DNA from 3 places in the Anaerosalibacter massiliensis genome. Region 1 is predicted to be linked to each of the others. Evidence: riboswitches for the same ligand, from Rfam matches in the RefSeq annotation. Region 1 holds a riboswitch; each other region holds the start of a gene.
What was found. Region 1 has a riboswitch for cobalamin ahead of NSA23_RS07355 (leucine-rich repeat domain-containing protein). Riboswitches for the same ligand answer to the same signal wherever they lie in the genome.
Positions count from the first base shown of each region.

Region 2: it holds a riboswitch for cobalamin, as region 1 does, so the genes downstream of both, NSA23_RS06145 (sirohydrochlorin cobaltochelatase) here and NSA23_RS07355 (leucine-rich repeat domain-containing protein) in region 1, are expected to answer to the same signal.
Region 3: it holds a riboswitch for cobalamin, as region 1 does, so the genes downstream of both, NSA23_RS06910 (cobyric acid synthase) here and NSA23_RS07355 (leucine-rich repeat domain-containing protein) in region 1, are expected to answer to the same signal.

Region 1 covers NZ_JANJZL010000004.1:35,980-41,077, forward strand. The annotation lists gene NSA23_RS07345 (regulatory protein RecX) at 95-709, opposite strand; gene NSA23_RS07350 (DUF881 domain-containing protein) at 945-1,646, shown strand; cobalamin riboswitch at 1,725-1,908, shown strand; gene NSA23_RS07355 (leucine-rich repeat domain-containing protein) at 2,159-3,004, shown strand; gene NSA23_RS07360 (Ig-like domain-containing protein) at 3,389-5,098, shown strand, end outside.
Region 2 covers NZ_JANJZL010000003.1:175,193-180,290, forward strand. The annotation lists gene hemL (glutamate-1-semialdehyde 2,1-aminomutase) at 1-933, shown strand, start outside; cobalamin riboswitch at 988-1,157, shown strand; gene NSA23_RS06145 (sirohydrochlorin cobaltochelatase) at 1,269-2,045, shown strand; gene NSA23_RS06150 (DEAD/DEAH box helicase) at 2,187-5,098, shown strand, end outside.
Region 3 covers NZ_JANJZL010000003.1:317,074-322,171, forward strand. The annotation lists gene NSA23_RS06905 (patatin-like phospholipase family protein) at 1-1,043, shown strand, start outside; cobalamin riboswitch at 1,253-1,427, shown strand; gene NSA23_RS06910 (cobyric acid synthase) at 1,545-2,387, shown strand; gene cbiB (adenosylcobinamide-phosphate synthase CbiB) at 2,397-3,326, shown strand; gene NSA23_RS06920 (pyridoxal phosphate-dependent aminotransferase) at 3,341-4,396, shown strand; gene NSA23_RS06925 (cobyrinic acid a,c-diamide synthase CobB) at 4,393-5,098, shown strand, end outside.

The sequences.
Region 1 (5,098 bases):
TTATATTTACTCCATTGCCTATATATTATCATATTATAGAATTAATTTAAGTTGTTATTCATAATATTAAGAAAAATATTGAGATAAAAAAGAGCTAGTTAACTAGCTCTCTTAAAACCTTGGAAACACAGTTATAGGAAAAACCTCTCCTTTGAAGATATCCTCCTAATTTTCTATATATTGCATTTTTATCATCTTTTTTATAAGACTTAATTTTCTTAGATGCTAGTTCCATAGCTCTTTCAAATTCATCATCTGAATATTTTTTTACTACCTCAGATGCTATTTCTTCATCTACTCCTTTATTGCATAATTCATATTTTATTCTATAGGTTCCTAATTTTTTAAGCCTTATTTTTTCCTCAGCATAAATTTCCGCAAATCGTCTATCATCAATAAATTCATATTTTTTTAAATAATTTAATGTCTCATTAATTATTTCTTCATCGAACCCTTTTTTTGTCATTCTATCTTCAATTTCCTTCTCAGTTCTCCATCTAGATGATAAAAATTTCAGTGCATAATTATTTGCATTATTTTGTTCTTCAGATTTTAATACATCATTAATATATGTTTCATCTATTTCCATACCTTTCTTCAAGTTGTATTTATATGCTATTTCTAAATCTAGTCCAAATGCAAACTCATTATCTATGTATATATTAACCCTATCTTTATTTTGTTGAGATGTAATTTTTGTGATTTTCATAAAAAATCCTTTCGTAAATCAAAATTTTTAAAGCGTATTGATATATATATAATATCATGAAATATCATTTCGGTCGAAATTGTTTGTTATTAAACAATTTTTGGGGTATAGGATATATAATGTAATTTCATTTTAATTAAAGCTTTAAGTATGATATAATTTTCATTGTTAGCTTAATTTATATAAAAATAAAAGCCTAAAAAGTTTATTTTATTTGATTAGGGAGAAAGATAATATGAAAAAGGATAAGATTATATTTTTTATCATAAGTACTGTATTAGGCGTATTGATTGGTTTTCAATTTAATACTGTAGATAGTGTTAGAGAAGCTAATATAACTCCTGGTAAAGAAGGAGAAAAGCTAATATCAGAAATTGATAAAATCAATGAAGAAAAAGAAAATTTGCAAGAAGAAATAAAAGAACGGAGTAAAGTATTAAAAAAATATGAAAAAAATATTATGGATAAGAAAACAAAAGGGTTAATAGATGAAGTTGAAAAATATAAAATGTTATGTGGATATGAAGAAGTAGAAGGACCTGGCATTATAATTGATATCAATGATTTACATGATGATTCTTTATATTATTCTGATGATCAAGTATTAATAGAGAAGAAGGAATTATTAACTTTTATTGTCAATATTTTGAGAATGGCAGGTTCAGAAGCAATTTCAATCAACGATTTGAGGATTACAGCCTATACGGAAATAGAAGTAGCAGGAAGGCATTTTGAGATAAATGGAATGTCTACTAATACCCCATTCTCAATAAAAGTAATTGGAAATCAAAATGATTTATATAAAATAAGTGAAACATTAACTGATGATGAATATTTTGATATAAAAATCAAGAAGATGAACAATATTACTGTACCAAAATTTAATAAAGTAATTGAATTCAAAGATGCAGAACCAATAATAGAAGGAACAAAATAAAAAGCGTCCATGAATAATGGACGTTTTTTATATTAGCAATAAGTTGACAACAATTTTTTCATATATTATAATGGACATAAAATTAAATACTTCTATGGTTGTTTTTACATTAATAGGGAATAAGGTGAAAAACCTTAACAGCCCCCGCTACTGTAAAAGTTACAATACTCTAAAAACGTCACTGAAATTTATTTTTCGGGAAGATAAGAGTATTAGGCTAGAAACTTTAAGTCAGGAGACCTGCCATAGAATAGAAACCATGATTTCGGTGGGAAATTATATGGACATGTACTTATCTAAAAAATATATATTTATATTTTTATATATAGACATGCTTAGTATGCAAAATCCTACCGTTATAGGATTTTTTTTATTGTTAGAAAATATAACTATTTTATTAAGGTTATATAAGATAATGTTAATAATTAAACACAATATAGAAATAAATATTATTTAAACGGTGTAGGCCTAATGTGGACTTAGTATAAATAGTTTTTGGAAGGAGGGAGTGAATGGCAAAGGGGAAGATAAGGGTTTGGAACGTGGGAAATACTTTTTATATGCTAGATAAAAGAAAAGCAAGAAGTTATGGAGAAGAAAGGCTAAAAATAGAGGAGAATTACATAAGGATTGGAAATAATGCTTTTGAAAATAATGAAATGATTAAAGAAATTATTCTTCCAAAAACTCTTGCTATAATTGGCAAAAATGCATTTAAAGGATGTAAAGCTTTAAGAAATGTTAATATTCCTGAATCTGTAAAAGTAATTGAAGAAGGAGCATTTAAGGATTGCATAAAATTAAAAAGAATCAATTTACCAAATGGAATGAATAAAATTAGTAAAGATACATTTAAAGGATGTAAAAATCTAAAGGAGATTACTATTTCAAATAAAAGTGAAATAAAAGAAATTAGTGCAGATGCATTTAATTCCTGTGATAGTTTAAAAAACATTCAATTACCTGAAAACATTAAAAAAATTGAATTTCGAACATTTTACAAAACAAAATCTCTAAAAGAAATTAAGTTTCCAGAAAGTTTAGAATATATAGATAAAGAAGCTTTTTATTTATCTGGAATAAATAATATTCAAATACCTGAGAAGGTTAGAAAAATTGATGATGCTGCTTTTAAAAATTGTAAATTTCTGTTGAATGTCACAATACCTTTAAATGTTAAGGAAATTGGAAATAGAGTTTTTACTGGTTGTAGAAGATTAAAAACTGTTAAAATACTTCATGATTTAGATGAAATAGGGGAAGAATTTGTAAACAAACATACAATTGTAATATGTAAAGAAGGCTCAAAGATAGATTCTTATTGTGAGAAATTCGAAATTAAAACTAAATACATATAAAAAAATCCTTTTAGCTAATATAGCATTTTTAAAATATTGATATTTTATTTGTTATTTGATAGTATAAGTAAAGACATATTCTTTTGCGTTTTAACCTAAAAACTTAACTTTAAACTCAAAGAAAGCCTATATATTATATAAGGCAAGATATATATTATCTTTCTGGAATCAGGTGAAAATCCTGAACAGATGCGCTACCGTAAAGGTTATATTAAAGATTATAACCAAGTCGGAAACAGATTCTTTGATGACAGAAAACTAGTTTCGCATGTGTACTAGTTTCAAGTAAAGTTCTACAGCATATATAGGGCTTCTGTCATGAGTTTTTCTCATGATAGAAGCTTTTTTGTTGCGAAAAATTTAAAAAATTAAGGAGGGAGCTATTTGAAAAATAATAGTATTAAGAAGTTCTTATCTTTTTTAATGGTATTTACAATACTGTTTTCTACGGCAAATTTATCATTTACAGAAGGGGTAGAAACATCTGAACCAAGTATTGAAACTACTTTAAAAGAAATGACCACAAAAGCAGATAAGATAACATTTGATTTGTGGGCAAAAGATTCTAGTGGAGAAAAAATAAGTACTTCAAATATTGGAGTCACAAACAATGGAAAGCCAGTTAGCATTAACTGGGATGATAAGGAAAAAACTAGCTATACTTTAAATTTAGAGATAGGAACAAATAATGTTGAAATAAATGTAAATTGTAATGGAAAGAAATATTTACAAAAATATACTTTAATTCGTGAAGAAGCAGAAGATGGAGATGTAATTGGTAGTTTTACTTTTAGTATGGAGGCATTTACAGTAGGGTTAGGATACTTAATAGAGCCTATTCAAGTTGATATTCATAAAGGGAGAAATGCAGCTCAAGAATTAGATGAGATAATAAGAAATCATGGATATGAGTATGAAAATACGGGTAATCTTGAAAGTAGTTTTTATTTAGAAAATGTTTTAGATGACACAAATACAGTTTATAAAGATACCCCTAAAATTCCAGATGCACTGAAAGAAAAACTAAACGGGGTATATGATGAAGAAGAATATGACCCAGAATATGGTCTAGGAGAATTTAATTTTAACTATATGTCAGGATGGATGTATGCTGTAAATAATGTGTTTCCAAATGTAGGATTTGCTGACAAGTATCTTCAAGATGGAGATGTAATGCGTGTACAATTTACATTAGCTTATGGAAATGATATTGGTGGTGCAGATGCCATGGGCGGGGGTTATGAAAATAACTTTTTCCCTAAGGTAGATAAAGATGAATTGACTAAAAAAGTAGCAGAAATAAATAGTAGTGATAGAAAAGATGAATATTTGAAGATAAGTAAAATCAAGAAAGCATATGATGATGCTATTAAAGTTCTTCAAACTGTCAATGCTACTCAAGAAGACATTGATAAATCTTTAAGCAATTTAGAAAAAGCTTTAAATAATATAGTAGAAGTGGTATCAATAGAAGCTATAAATGATATAGAAGTAGACTTTGGTACAAGCAAGGAAAAAGTATTAGAAAAATTACCAAAGAAAATAAAATTAAACTTAAGTAATGGAACTAAAGAAGAAGTAAATGTAACTTGGACAAGTGAAGAATATGATGGTAATAAATCAGAAGAATATGTATTTGTAGGAAACTATAAGCTATCAGAAGAAGTAATTGGAGACAAGCCAAAAGCAAATGTTAAAGTAGTTGTAAAAGAAGAAGTAGTAACAGTAAAAGAAATAGATCCAATAGAAGATATAGAAGTAGATTTTGGTACTAATAAAGAAGATGCAATAACAAAATTACCAAATAAGATAAAATTGAATTTAAGTAATGGAACTAAAGAAGAAGTAGATATAAATTGGACAAGTGAAGTATACAATGGCAACAAAGCAGGAGAATATAAATTTGTAGGAAGTTATGAATTGCCAGAAGGTGTTACGGGAGATAAGCCAGAAGTAAATGTTAAAGTAAGAGTAAAAGAAGAGTCAAAGTCAGAAGTAAATAAAGCTAAATTAGAAGAAGTGATAAATAAGGCAGAAAAAATAGATTTAGAAAATAAAACAGAGGAAAGCATAAAAGTATTAAAAGAAGTAATA
Region 2 (5,098 bases), on a different contig from region 1:
GCTACTATGAGTGCCATAAGAGTAGCTAGAGGATATACTGGTAGGGATAAAATAATAAAATTTGAAGGTTGCTATCATGGACATAATGATTGTTTACTTGTGAAATCTGGGTCAGGAGCTATAACTTATGGAGTACCCACTAGCAGTGGAGTTCCAGCAGATATAGTAAAAAATACTATAGTTTGCAGATATAATAATTTAGAAGATGTAAAAAAGACTTTTGAAGATTTTGGAGAAGATATAGCAGCTATAATCCTAGAACCTGTAGCAGGAAATATGGGAGTAGTTCCTGCAAAGAGAGAATTTTTAGAAGGCCTTAGGAAGATAACTAAAGAGAATGGTTCAGTACTTATATTTGATGAAGTAATAACAGGTTTTAGGATAAGCTATGGAGGGGCTAGCGAAGTATATGGAATTGAACCAGATATGGCTTGTTTTGGTAAAATAATCGGAGGAGGATTTCCAGTTGGTGCTTATGGCGGAAAAAAAGAAATAATGGAAATGGTATCTCCAACAGGGCCAGTTTATCAAGCAGGTACTCTTTCAGGAAACCCATTAGCCATGCATGTAGGATATAGAAATTTAAAAATACTAAAAGAAAATAAAAATATATATAAGGAACTAGAAGAAAAAGCTATTATGATAGAAGAAGGAATTAGAAAAAATATAGAAGAATTAAATATAAATGCAAAAATAGTAAGATTTAAAAGTATGTTAACTCTTTTCTTTGGAAAAGGACCTTTTGAAAACTTTGATGATGTTCAGTCTTGTGATACAGAAATGTATGCTAAATATTTCAATGAAATGTTAAATCGTGGAATAATGCTTCCACCAGCCCAATTTGAAGGTATGTTTTTATCTATAGCTCATACTAAAGAAGATATAGAATATACTATTAAGGCTAATTACGAAGCATTGAAGGCTATTAAGTAGAGTTAAAAAAATTGCAAAAATTATAGTCTTATGTTAGCATATGTTTTATACAACTTAATAAGAGGAGATATAGGTTTATTATGATTAAAAGGGAAATTGGTAAAAGCCAATACAGCCCCCGCTACTGTAAGTGGTACGAAATCAACGATATACCACCTCTTGGGAAGGTGTTGAGAGTAGGATAAACCACAAGTCAGGAGACCTGCCTATAACTTTTAAGTATGCCTTCGGTGGGAAGGAATTGCTTTTGTATTAAAATATATATGAATATCCATCCCATAGCTGTTTGAGGCTATGGGATTTTTTACAAATAACTCAAAGAAAAGAGGTATAAAATGAAAGAAGCTATCCTTGTAGTTAGTTTTGGAACAACTTATGAGAAAACAAGAAAGTTATGTATAGAAAGCACAGAAAATGAAATTAAAGATAGATTTAAAGATTTTGAAATTAGAAGGGCTTTTACTTCTCAAATGGTAATAGAAAGATTAAAAAAGAGAGATGGCATAATAATAGATAATGTAGAAGAAGCATTAGAGAAAATATGTAAGGGTGAGACTAAAGATATATATATTCAATCCTTACATATCATACCAGGTCATGAATATGAAAAAATGCATAGGCACATAGATAGTTTTAAGGACAAATACAATTTTAATAGTATAAGTGTAGGAAAGCCCTTACTATATGATGAAGAAGATTATAAAAAAGTGGTTGAAGCACTAGATACTAAGGGATTAAAAGAAGATGAAGCTATTGTATTTATGGGACATGGGACAGATCATATTTCTGACAATTGTTACAGTAGATTAGAAGATGAATTTAAGAAACAAGGATTTAAAAATGTATATATAGGTACAGTGGAGGGCAATGAAACTATAGAAGATATAATACCTTTACTAAAAGAAAATAAAATAAGAAAGGTAATACTAAAACCTTTCATGTTAGTTGCAGGAGATCATGCAAAAAATGATATGGCAGGAGATGAAGAAGATTCTTGGAAAAATAAACTTTTAAAAGAAGGTTTTAAGGTAGAAACCTATGTAAAAGGCCTTGGAGAAGAGGACAGTATAAGAAAGTTATTTGTGTCACATTTAGAAGATATAATAGAATAAAATTGAGAAATTAATTAAGTTTTGTTAGGGGTTTAGAATTATCTAAGCCCTTTTTCTTGTGAGTATATTTTAAATATAATATGGGCTATGATATAATAGGATATTGAATAATAAATCCCATGATTTTGATAGAGGTGAAATATGTTAAATATAGATGATAAGCTATTATTAGAAAGATCGGGAAACTATCAATCTTACATTAAAGGAAAAGAATGTTATTATAATGGTAGAGTCACGAATTTAAGGTACGATAAAGACTTAAAATATTTTCAAGGAATAGTTAAAGGAAGTAAAGAATATATAGTGGAGCTTTTTTTTGATAAAGATAATGATTTAGTATCCTCTCATTGCACATGTCCAGCTTATGAAAAATATTCAGGTGATTGTAAACATATCATTGCTCTTCTTTTATATATAAAAAACTTAAATATATCTAATACATTTCAAAAAAAAGATGAAGAAAATATAAAAAACATAATTGATTATTATAAATTTAATAGTGAAAATCAAAATATACCTGTAAAATTAGAACTTAATTATGAATTTGATTTTAATGATTTCAGAGACATTGATGAAAGTTCTTTTTTAAGTCTAAGAATGGGAGAAAACAAGCTATATGTAGTAAGAAATGTTAAAAAGTTCTTTGAGAGTTTAGAAAATGGAGAAGAAATATATTTTGGAAAAGAATTTACTTTCAATCCTAATTATCATGTATTTAGACCTGAAGATGAAAAAGTAATTAGCTTTCTGAAACTTTTATATGAAAATCATACAATAAATAGTACAAGATATTATGGAAGTGGAGACCAGAATATATTTAAAGGAAAGCACATATTACTTAAACCAGAGGCATTGAAAAGTTTTTTTAAGCTTATGGGAGGTAGAAGTTTTAATGCTTCTATAATGGGATCTGAGTACAAGAATATAAAGATAATAGAGAAAGATTTTTATTTAAATATGAAACTAGATGAAGAAGGCAATTATTTAACTATGAAAATGGATTCTTATGAAAATATTATTCCTCTTACTTCAAATGGTGAGTATATTTTTAATAATGAGCATATCTATAAAATTTCAAAAGAGTGGAGAAAGAAAATAGTACCTTTATATGATGAGATAATTTCAAGTAGAAATGAAACTTTAAAAATACCTAATAAATACAAAGAGGACTTTATATCAGAAATAATTCTAAGTGTTAAAGATGTAGCCAATATTGATATAGATGAAAAAATAGAAAATTCTATATACAACCCTGATCTTAAAGCCAATATATATTTAGATAAAGAGTCAGATATTATTATAGGAAAAGTTAATTTTATATACGGAGATATAAATATAAACCCTTTTAGTTCTCAAGATTCTAATATTAATAAACCTGGAAAAATTTTATTGAGGGATGCAGAAAAAGAAAGAAATATTTTAAGACTTTTAGAAAAAAGCGAATTTAAGGTTAGAGATGGGGAGATATATATAGATGAAGAGGAAAAAATATTTAATTTTATATTCAATATTATTCCTAAGATTCAAAACTTATGTAGTGTATATTACTCTGAAGGCTTTAGAAATATAGCATTCAAAAACCCTGCTAATTTTTCTGGAAGTATAGGTTTAAATAGTGATACAGATATGTTAGAGTTTAATTTTGAATTAGCAGGTATAAGTTCTGAAGAATTAGAAAAGGTATTTAAAGCTTTAAAGGAAAAAAAGAAATATTATAGGCTGAAAAATGGTTCGTTTTTATTATTAGATAATAATGAACTAGGATATATGGAAAATATTTTAGATTATTTAGATATAGATGAAAAAGATTTAAATAGAGAAACATTATCAATTCCTAAGTACAGAGCAGCATATTTAAATAATTATTTAAAGGAGAAGAAACTAAATTTTATTGAAAAAAATATGGATTTTCAAAATTTAGTTGAAGATATTAATAAACCAGAAGATATTGAATATGAGATTCCTATAGAGCTAGATAATATTCTTAGAGATTATCAAAAGTTTGGATTTAAGTGGTTAAAAACTTTATCAAGATATGGTTTAGGTGGAATATTAGCTGATGATATGGGTTTAGGTAAAACATTGCAAATAATTACCTTTTTATTATCAGAAAAAAATGAAAAGGGCAGATGGCCATCCCTTGTAATTGCTCCTACTTCTGTATTATACAATTGGGAAGCAGAAATTAAAAGATTTGCTCCTAGTCTTAAAGCAATTGTAGTGTCAGGAGACAAAGATGAGAGGAAAAATCTTTTGAAAGATATTGAAGATTATGATGTAATTATTACCTCATATCCTCTAATAAGGAATGATATAGCTGAATACAAAGAAATTACATTCAGACATTGTATATTAGATGAGGCTCAGTATATAAAGAATCCAAAATCTTTAAGTGCTAGGTCTGTTAAAAAGATAAAAGCTAAAAATTATTTTGCTCTAACTGGAACTCCTATGGAAAATTCTTTAACAGAATTGTGGTCAATATTTGATTATTTAATGCCTGGATATTTATTATCTAATGGAAAGTTTATAGAAAAATATGAAAAGCCAATTATTAAAGAACAAGATGAAAATGCTCTGAAAGATTTAAATCTTCATATAAGACCTTTTATTTTAAGAAGGCTTAAAAAAGATGTGCTAAAAGAATTGCCAGATAAAATAGAGCAGAAAGTAGTAGTAGAGTTAACAAATGAACAAAAAAAGATATATCTCGCTTATTTACAAGCTATAAAAGGAGAGATAGAAGAAGAAATAATAGCTAAGGGATTTGGAAAAAGTCAAATAAAGATTTTAGCAGGGCTTACAAGACTTAGACAAATCTGTTGTCATCCAGGAATGTTTGTTGAAAATTATAGAGGAAAAAGTGGAAAGATAAATTCTCTTGAAGAAATAGTAAAGGATGCTATAGAGGGAGGACATAGAATACTTCTATTTTCTCAATTTACTAGCATGTTAAATATTGTTCAAGATATGTTGGAAAAAAACCATATAGAATATATGTATTTAGATGGCTCTACCAATATAGAAGATAGAGGAAGAAGGGTTAAAGCTTT
Region 3 (5,098 bases), on a different contig from region 1:
ACAAAGCCTATGAATTATGGGAAAATATGTCTTACTCAAGAGTAATAGATGTAAATGATGAAGAAATACAAAAATTTAAAAAAGGTAAATTAGATATAGAAGATTTTAAAATTTTAGGAGAAAAAATAAAAGGCGTAATAGACGAAAAAGGAATAGACATAACACCTTTAAAAAGACTCTTAACTGAATTAATAGATGAAGAAAAAGTTAGAAATTCAGGTAAAGATTTTGGAATAGTCACAGTTTCTCTTACAGATTTAAAACCTTTGGAACTATATATTGAAGATATTCCAGAGGGAAAATTAGTCGAGTACTTGCTTGCTAGTGCATATTTACCTGTATTTAAAAAGGAGAAAATTGATGGAAAAAAATATATAGATGGAGCAATATATAATAATCTTCCTATAGAGCTTCTATCTAGTAAAGGCTATAAAGATTTAATAGCTATAAGAACTCATGGATCAGGAAGATTAAAGAAAATAGATATTAATGATTTAAATATAATTTATATATCTCCTAATGAAGACTTAGGAAGAACATTGGATTTTGACACTGAAGTAGCCAGAAAAAATTTGAAACTAGGTTATTATGATGGACTAAAAGCATTAAAAGGTTTAAAGGGATATAAATATTATATTGAGTCTGAAAAAGATGAAGACTATTTTTTGGATATGTTTTTAAATACAGAAGAAGAAAAAGTTTTAAGAATAGGAGAAATATTTGGAATTAAAGATATCCCTTATAGAAGAGCATTATTTGAATTTATAATTCCAAAGTTAAGTAATGTTTTAGGTATGGAAAAGGAAAATAGCTATCAGGAAATAGTTATAAGATTTCTGGAGGAGATGGCTATTTTATATGATATAGAAAAATTTAAGGTATATGATTATGATGAACTTTTAAATATAGTTAAAGAAAATCACAAAACTAGGGAAAAGACGGAAGGAGAAAACTTTCTCTACAAAATAGTTAATAAAGTGGACTTTCTTTCTCCATTTAATAAAGAAGATATAATAAAAAATATAGCAGATATAATTTTTTAGAGTTTTAAAAATAGTTTTTAATTAATAGTAATATAAAATATTAATTATATGAGTTAGAAAAGAAAAATATTAAAAGAAGTTAATACTTTTAAAGCTAAAAACTGAAAGTGAACATGAGTTTAGATATGTCAAAGAATCTATGAATATTAAACTGATATAATATTTCCATTTGACACAAAAATATAAAAAATGATATTATATAATGGATAATTTAAAATAAAAGCTAAGGTGCCTTTGTGGTTAAAAGGGAAAGTGGTGAAAATCTGCTACAGCCCCCGCTACTGTAAACGGTGACAAATTTCAGAGTCCACTAGCTATTATGCTGGGAAGGAGGAAGGAGGTTGAACCGTAAGTCAGGAAACCTGCCTGAGCTTAAAGCATTCTTTCGGAGGGAAAGAAAGTGCTTGTTTACTTAGTTCATAAACTGGGGAAATATTGAACTTTCTATAAAACAAGAGAACTTCGAGAGAAGTTCTCTTGTACTTTTTTGGAGGTGAAAATATGACAAGTATTATGGTTCAAGGTACAACTTCTTCAGCTGGGAAGAGCATTTTATGTACTGCTCTATGTAGAGTATTTAAGGAAGATGGCTATAATGTATTTCCCTTTAAAGCTCAAAATATGTCATCTAAGTCTTATAAAACTTCAGATGGACTTGAAATAAGTACAGCTCAAGTTCTACAGGCATTTGCTTCTCAACTGGAACCAAATCCAAATATGAATCCTATTCTTTTAAAACCTACAAGTGATAGAAAAAGTCAAGTATTTATAAAAGGAAAACTATATAAGAATATGGAGGCTGTAGAGTATTTCAAATTTAAAAATGGTTTAAAACCTATGATTAAAGAAACATTTGATGAAGCTGAAAATAGACATGATATAGTGGTTATAGAGGGTGCAGGAAGTCCTGCAGAAATAAATTTGAAAGAAAATGATATTGTAAATATGGGGATGGCTGAAATGGCAGATGCACCAGTGTTATTAGTAGCAGATATAGATAGAGGTGGAGTTTTTGCTTCTCTATATGGGACAGTAATGTTATTAGAAGAAGAAGAGAGAAAGAGGGTTAAAGGATTAGTTATTAACAAGTTTAGAGGTGACAAATCTCTTTTAGAACCAGGGATTGATATGATAGAAGAGCTGTTAAATATTCCTGTAGTTGGAACAATACCTTATGTACATTTAGAACTAGAAGATGAAGATAGTCTCTTAGAATATGAAAAGGAATGTAACAATGGAAAACAAGATATAAGGGAAATGGAAAAGGAAATAAAAAAAATAGCTAAAGTAGTAAGAGAGAATATGGATATAGATTATATTTATTCATTGATGAACAAAATGTAGGTGAAATAAATGTTAGATATTATAGTAGCAGTTGTTTTAGATTTTTTAATAGGGGACCCATATAGTTTTCCCCATCCAGTTAAGCTAATGGGAAATATAATTTCATTTGAAGACAAAACTATAAGAAAAGTATTTAAAAGTAAAAATGAAATTAAAATTGGCGGTTTTTTAATAGCTTTGTTTAATATATTTATAGCTTTTTTTATTCCTTTCATGTTGTTAAAAGGAATAAAAAAATACAGTGTTTTATACCATATTATAAACATCTATCTAATATATACATGTATTGCAGCTAGGTGCTTACATAAAGAAGCTATGAAGGTATACAATGCTTTTAATAATGGTATAGAAGATGCTAGAAAAAAGATTTCTTATATTGTAGGAAGAGATACTAAGAATTTAAGTGAAGAGGAAATTATAAAAGCAGATATAGAAACTGTAGCGGAAAATACTTCTGATGGAGTTATTGCACCATTATTCTATATATTTATTTTAGGAGCTCCAGGAGGACTAATGTATAAAATGATAAACACTATGGACTCTATGTTAGGATATACTAATGAAAAATATATAGATTTAGGATATTTTCCAGCTAAAATAGATGATTTATTTAATTATATTCCAGCAAGACTATCAGGAGTATTAATGTGTATTTCTTCTATATTTAGATATGATGTAAAGAATGGATTTAAGATAATGATAAGAGATAGAAAAAATCATAAAAGTCCTAATAGTGCTTATCCAGAAGGGGCTGTAGCAGGACTTTTGAATATACAGCTTGGCGGAAGCAATTATTATTTTGGGAAATTAATAGAAAAGCCAACTATTGGAGATGAAAATAAAGTTATAGAAAAAGAAGATATAAAAAATACTGTTGAAATAATGTACAGAGGAGAGTTACTTTTATTAGTCATATATACAATTATTAATTTAATTTAAGGAGGAGGAAAAAAATGGAACATGGTGGAGATTTAATTAGCTATGCTGATTATTATCAAGGAGAACTTATAGATTTTAGTAGCAATATAAATCCATTAGGTCCTCCTAAGGGATTAAATGAATTACTTATGGATTCTTTCAATACTCTTGCAAGTTATCCAGATATCCAATATAGGTATCTAAAGAAAAGTATATCTAAATATTTAAAATGCAATGAGAAAAATGTAGTTGTGGGCAATGGAGCTGTTGAAATAATAAATAATATAATTCATTTATTTAAAAGGGTAATTGTATTCATTCCTTCTTTCTCAGAATATGAGAGTAGGGCTAAGGTTTTTGGAAAGGAAATCTTAAAGATAAACTATTTAGAAGATTTTTCTTTAGATTTAAAAAAACTAAAAGAAAATATGAAAAAAGGGGACTTGTTGATATTAGGAAATCCCAATAATCCTACTGGTCTTAGAATTAAAAAAGAAGAACTAATTAAAACTTATGAAATAGTAGAAAATAAAGGTGGTTTTTTACTTTTAGATGAAGCATTTTTTGAGTTTTGTCCAGAGGATTATGATAGTATAGAGATTTTTAGAGATGAAAAGTTTAAAAAGGTGGGAATTATAAGGGCTGCAACTAAGTTCTTTGCTCTTCCAGGAATAAGATTGGGATATGCTTGTATTCCAGATAATATGATAGAAGAATATAAAAAGATAGAACTTCCTTGGAGTGTTAATGCTTTAGCTGATTGTGCAGGAAGATATATATTTAGTTCCAAAGATTATATAGTTAAGAGCAAAGATTATATAAATCAAGAAAGAAAATTCCTATTAGATGAACTTTCAAAAATAAATGGAATAAAAGTATATACTACCCACACGAATTATATACTTATACAACTTTTAAAATGGGATGAAGAATTTGTATTTCATAAGTTTCTTAAAGATGGATTAGTTATAAGAAAATGTTCTAGTTTTGATGGTTTAGGTGAAAATCATATTCGAGTAGCTATTAAGGATAGGGATAAAAACCTAAGACTTATTGAATCTTTTAAAAAAACTGGAGAGGATATAGTATGAAAATGATAATGGTTACAGCACCTTCTAGTGGCAGTGGGAAAACTTTAGTAACATTAGGTATTATTAGAGCATTGAAAAAAAAAGGAATGAATATATGTGGATATAAAACAGGCCCAGATTATATAGATACAAAATTTTTGGGAAAGGCTTCAGGCAAGAGACCAGGAAATTTAGATATCCATCTTATGGGAGTGGATGGAATAAAAAAAGCTATTGCAATGGGGGAAGGAGAGTATGCAGTAGTAGAAGGAGCTATGGGATACTTTGATGGAATATACAATACTTTTGAAAATTCATCTTTTCAAATTTCAAACAAATTAGATATAAATTCTATACTAGTATATACCCCTAAAGGAGAGATGTTTTCTGCAATTCCCAAAATAAAGGGTATGGTAGATTTTGAAGGCTCTAAGATTAAAGGAGTTATTCTAAATAAAGTAAACAAAAGTATGTACATGCTACTTAAAAGTCAAATAGAGAAATATATAGGAATAAAGGTCTTAGGTTTTATAGAAGAAGACAAGGCTTTAGAAATAGAAAGCAGACATTTAGGACTAATTCAAACTGAAGAATTAGAAAATATTGAGCATACTATAGAAAAAGCTTCTACAATTATAGAGGAAAATATAGATATAGAGGAAATTATAAAACTTATGAAAGAAGTAAAAACGCCTAGATTTATCTATCCTGAAAAAAGAAATA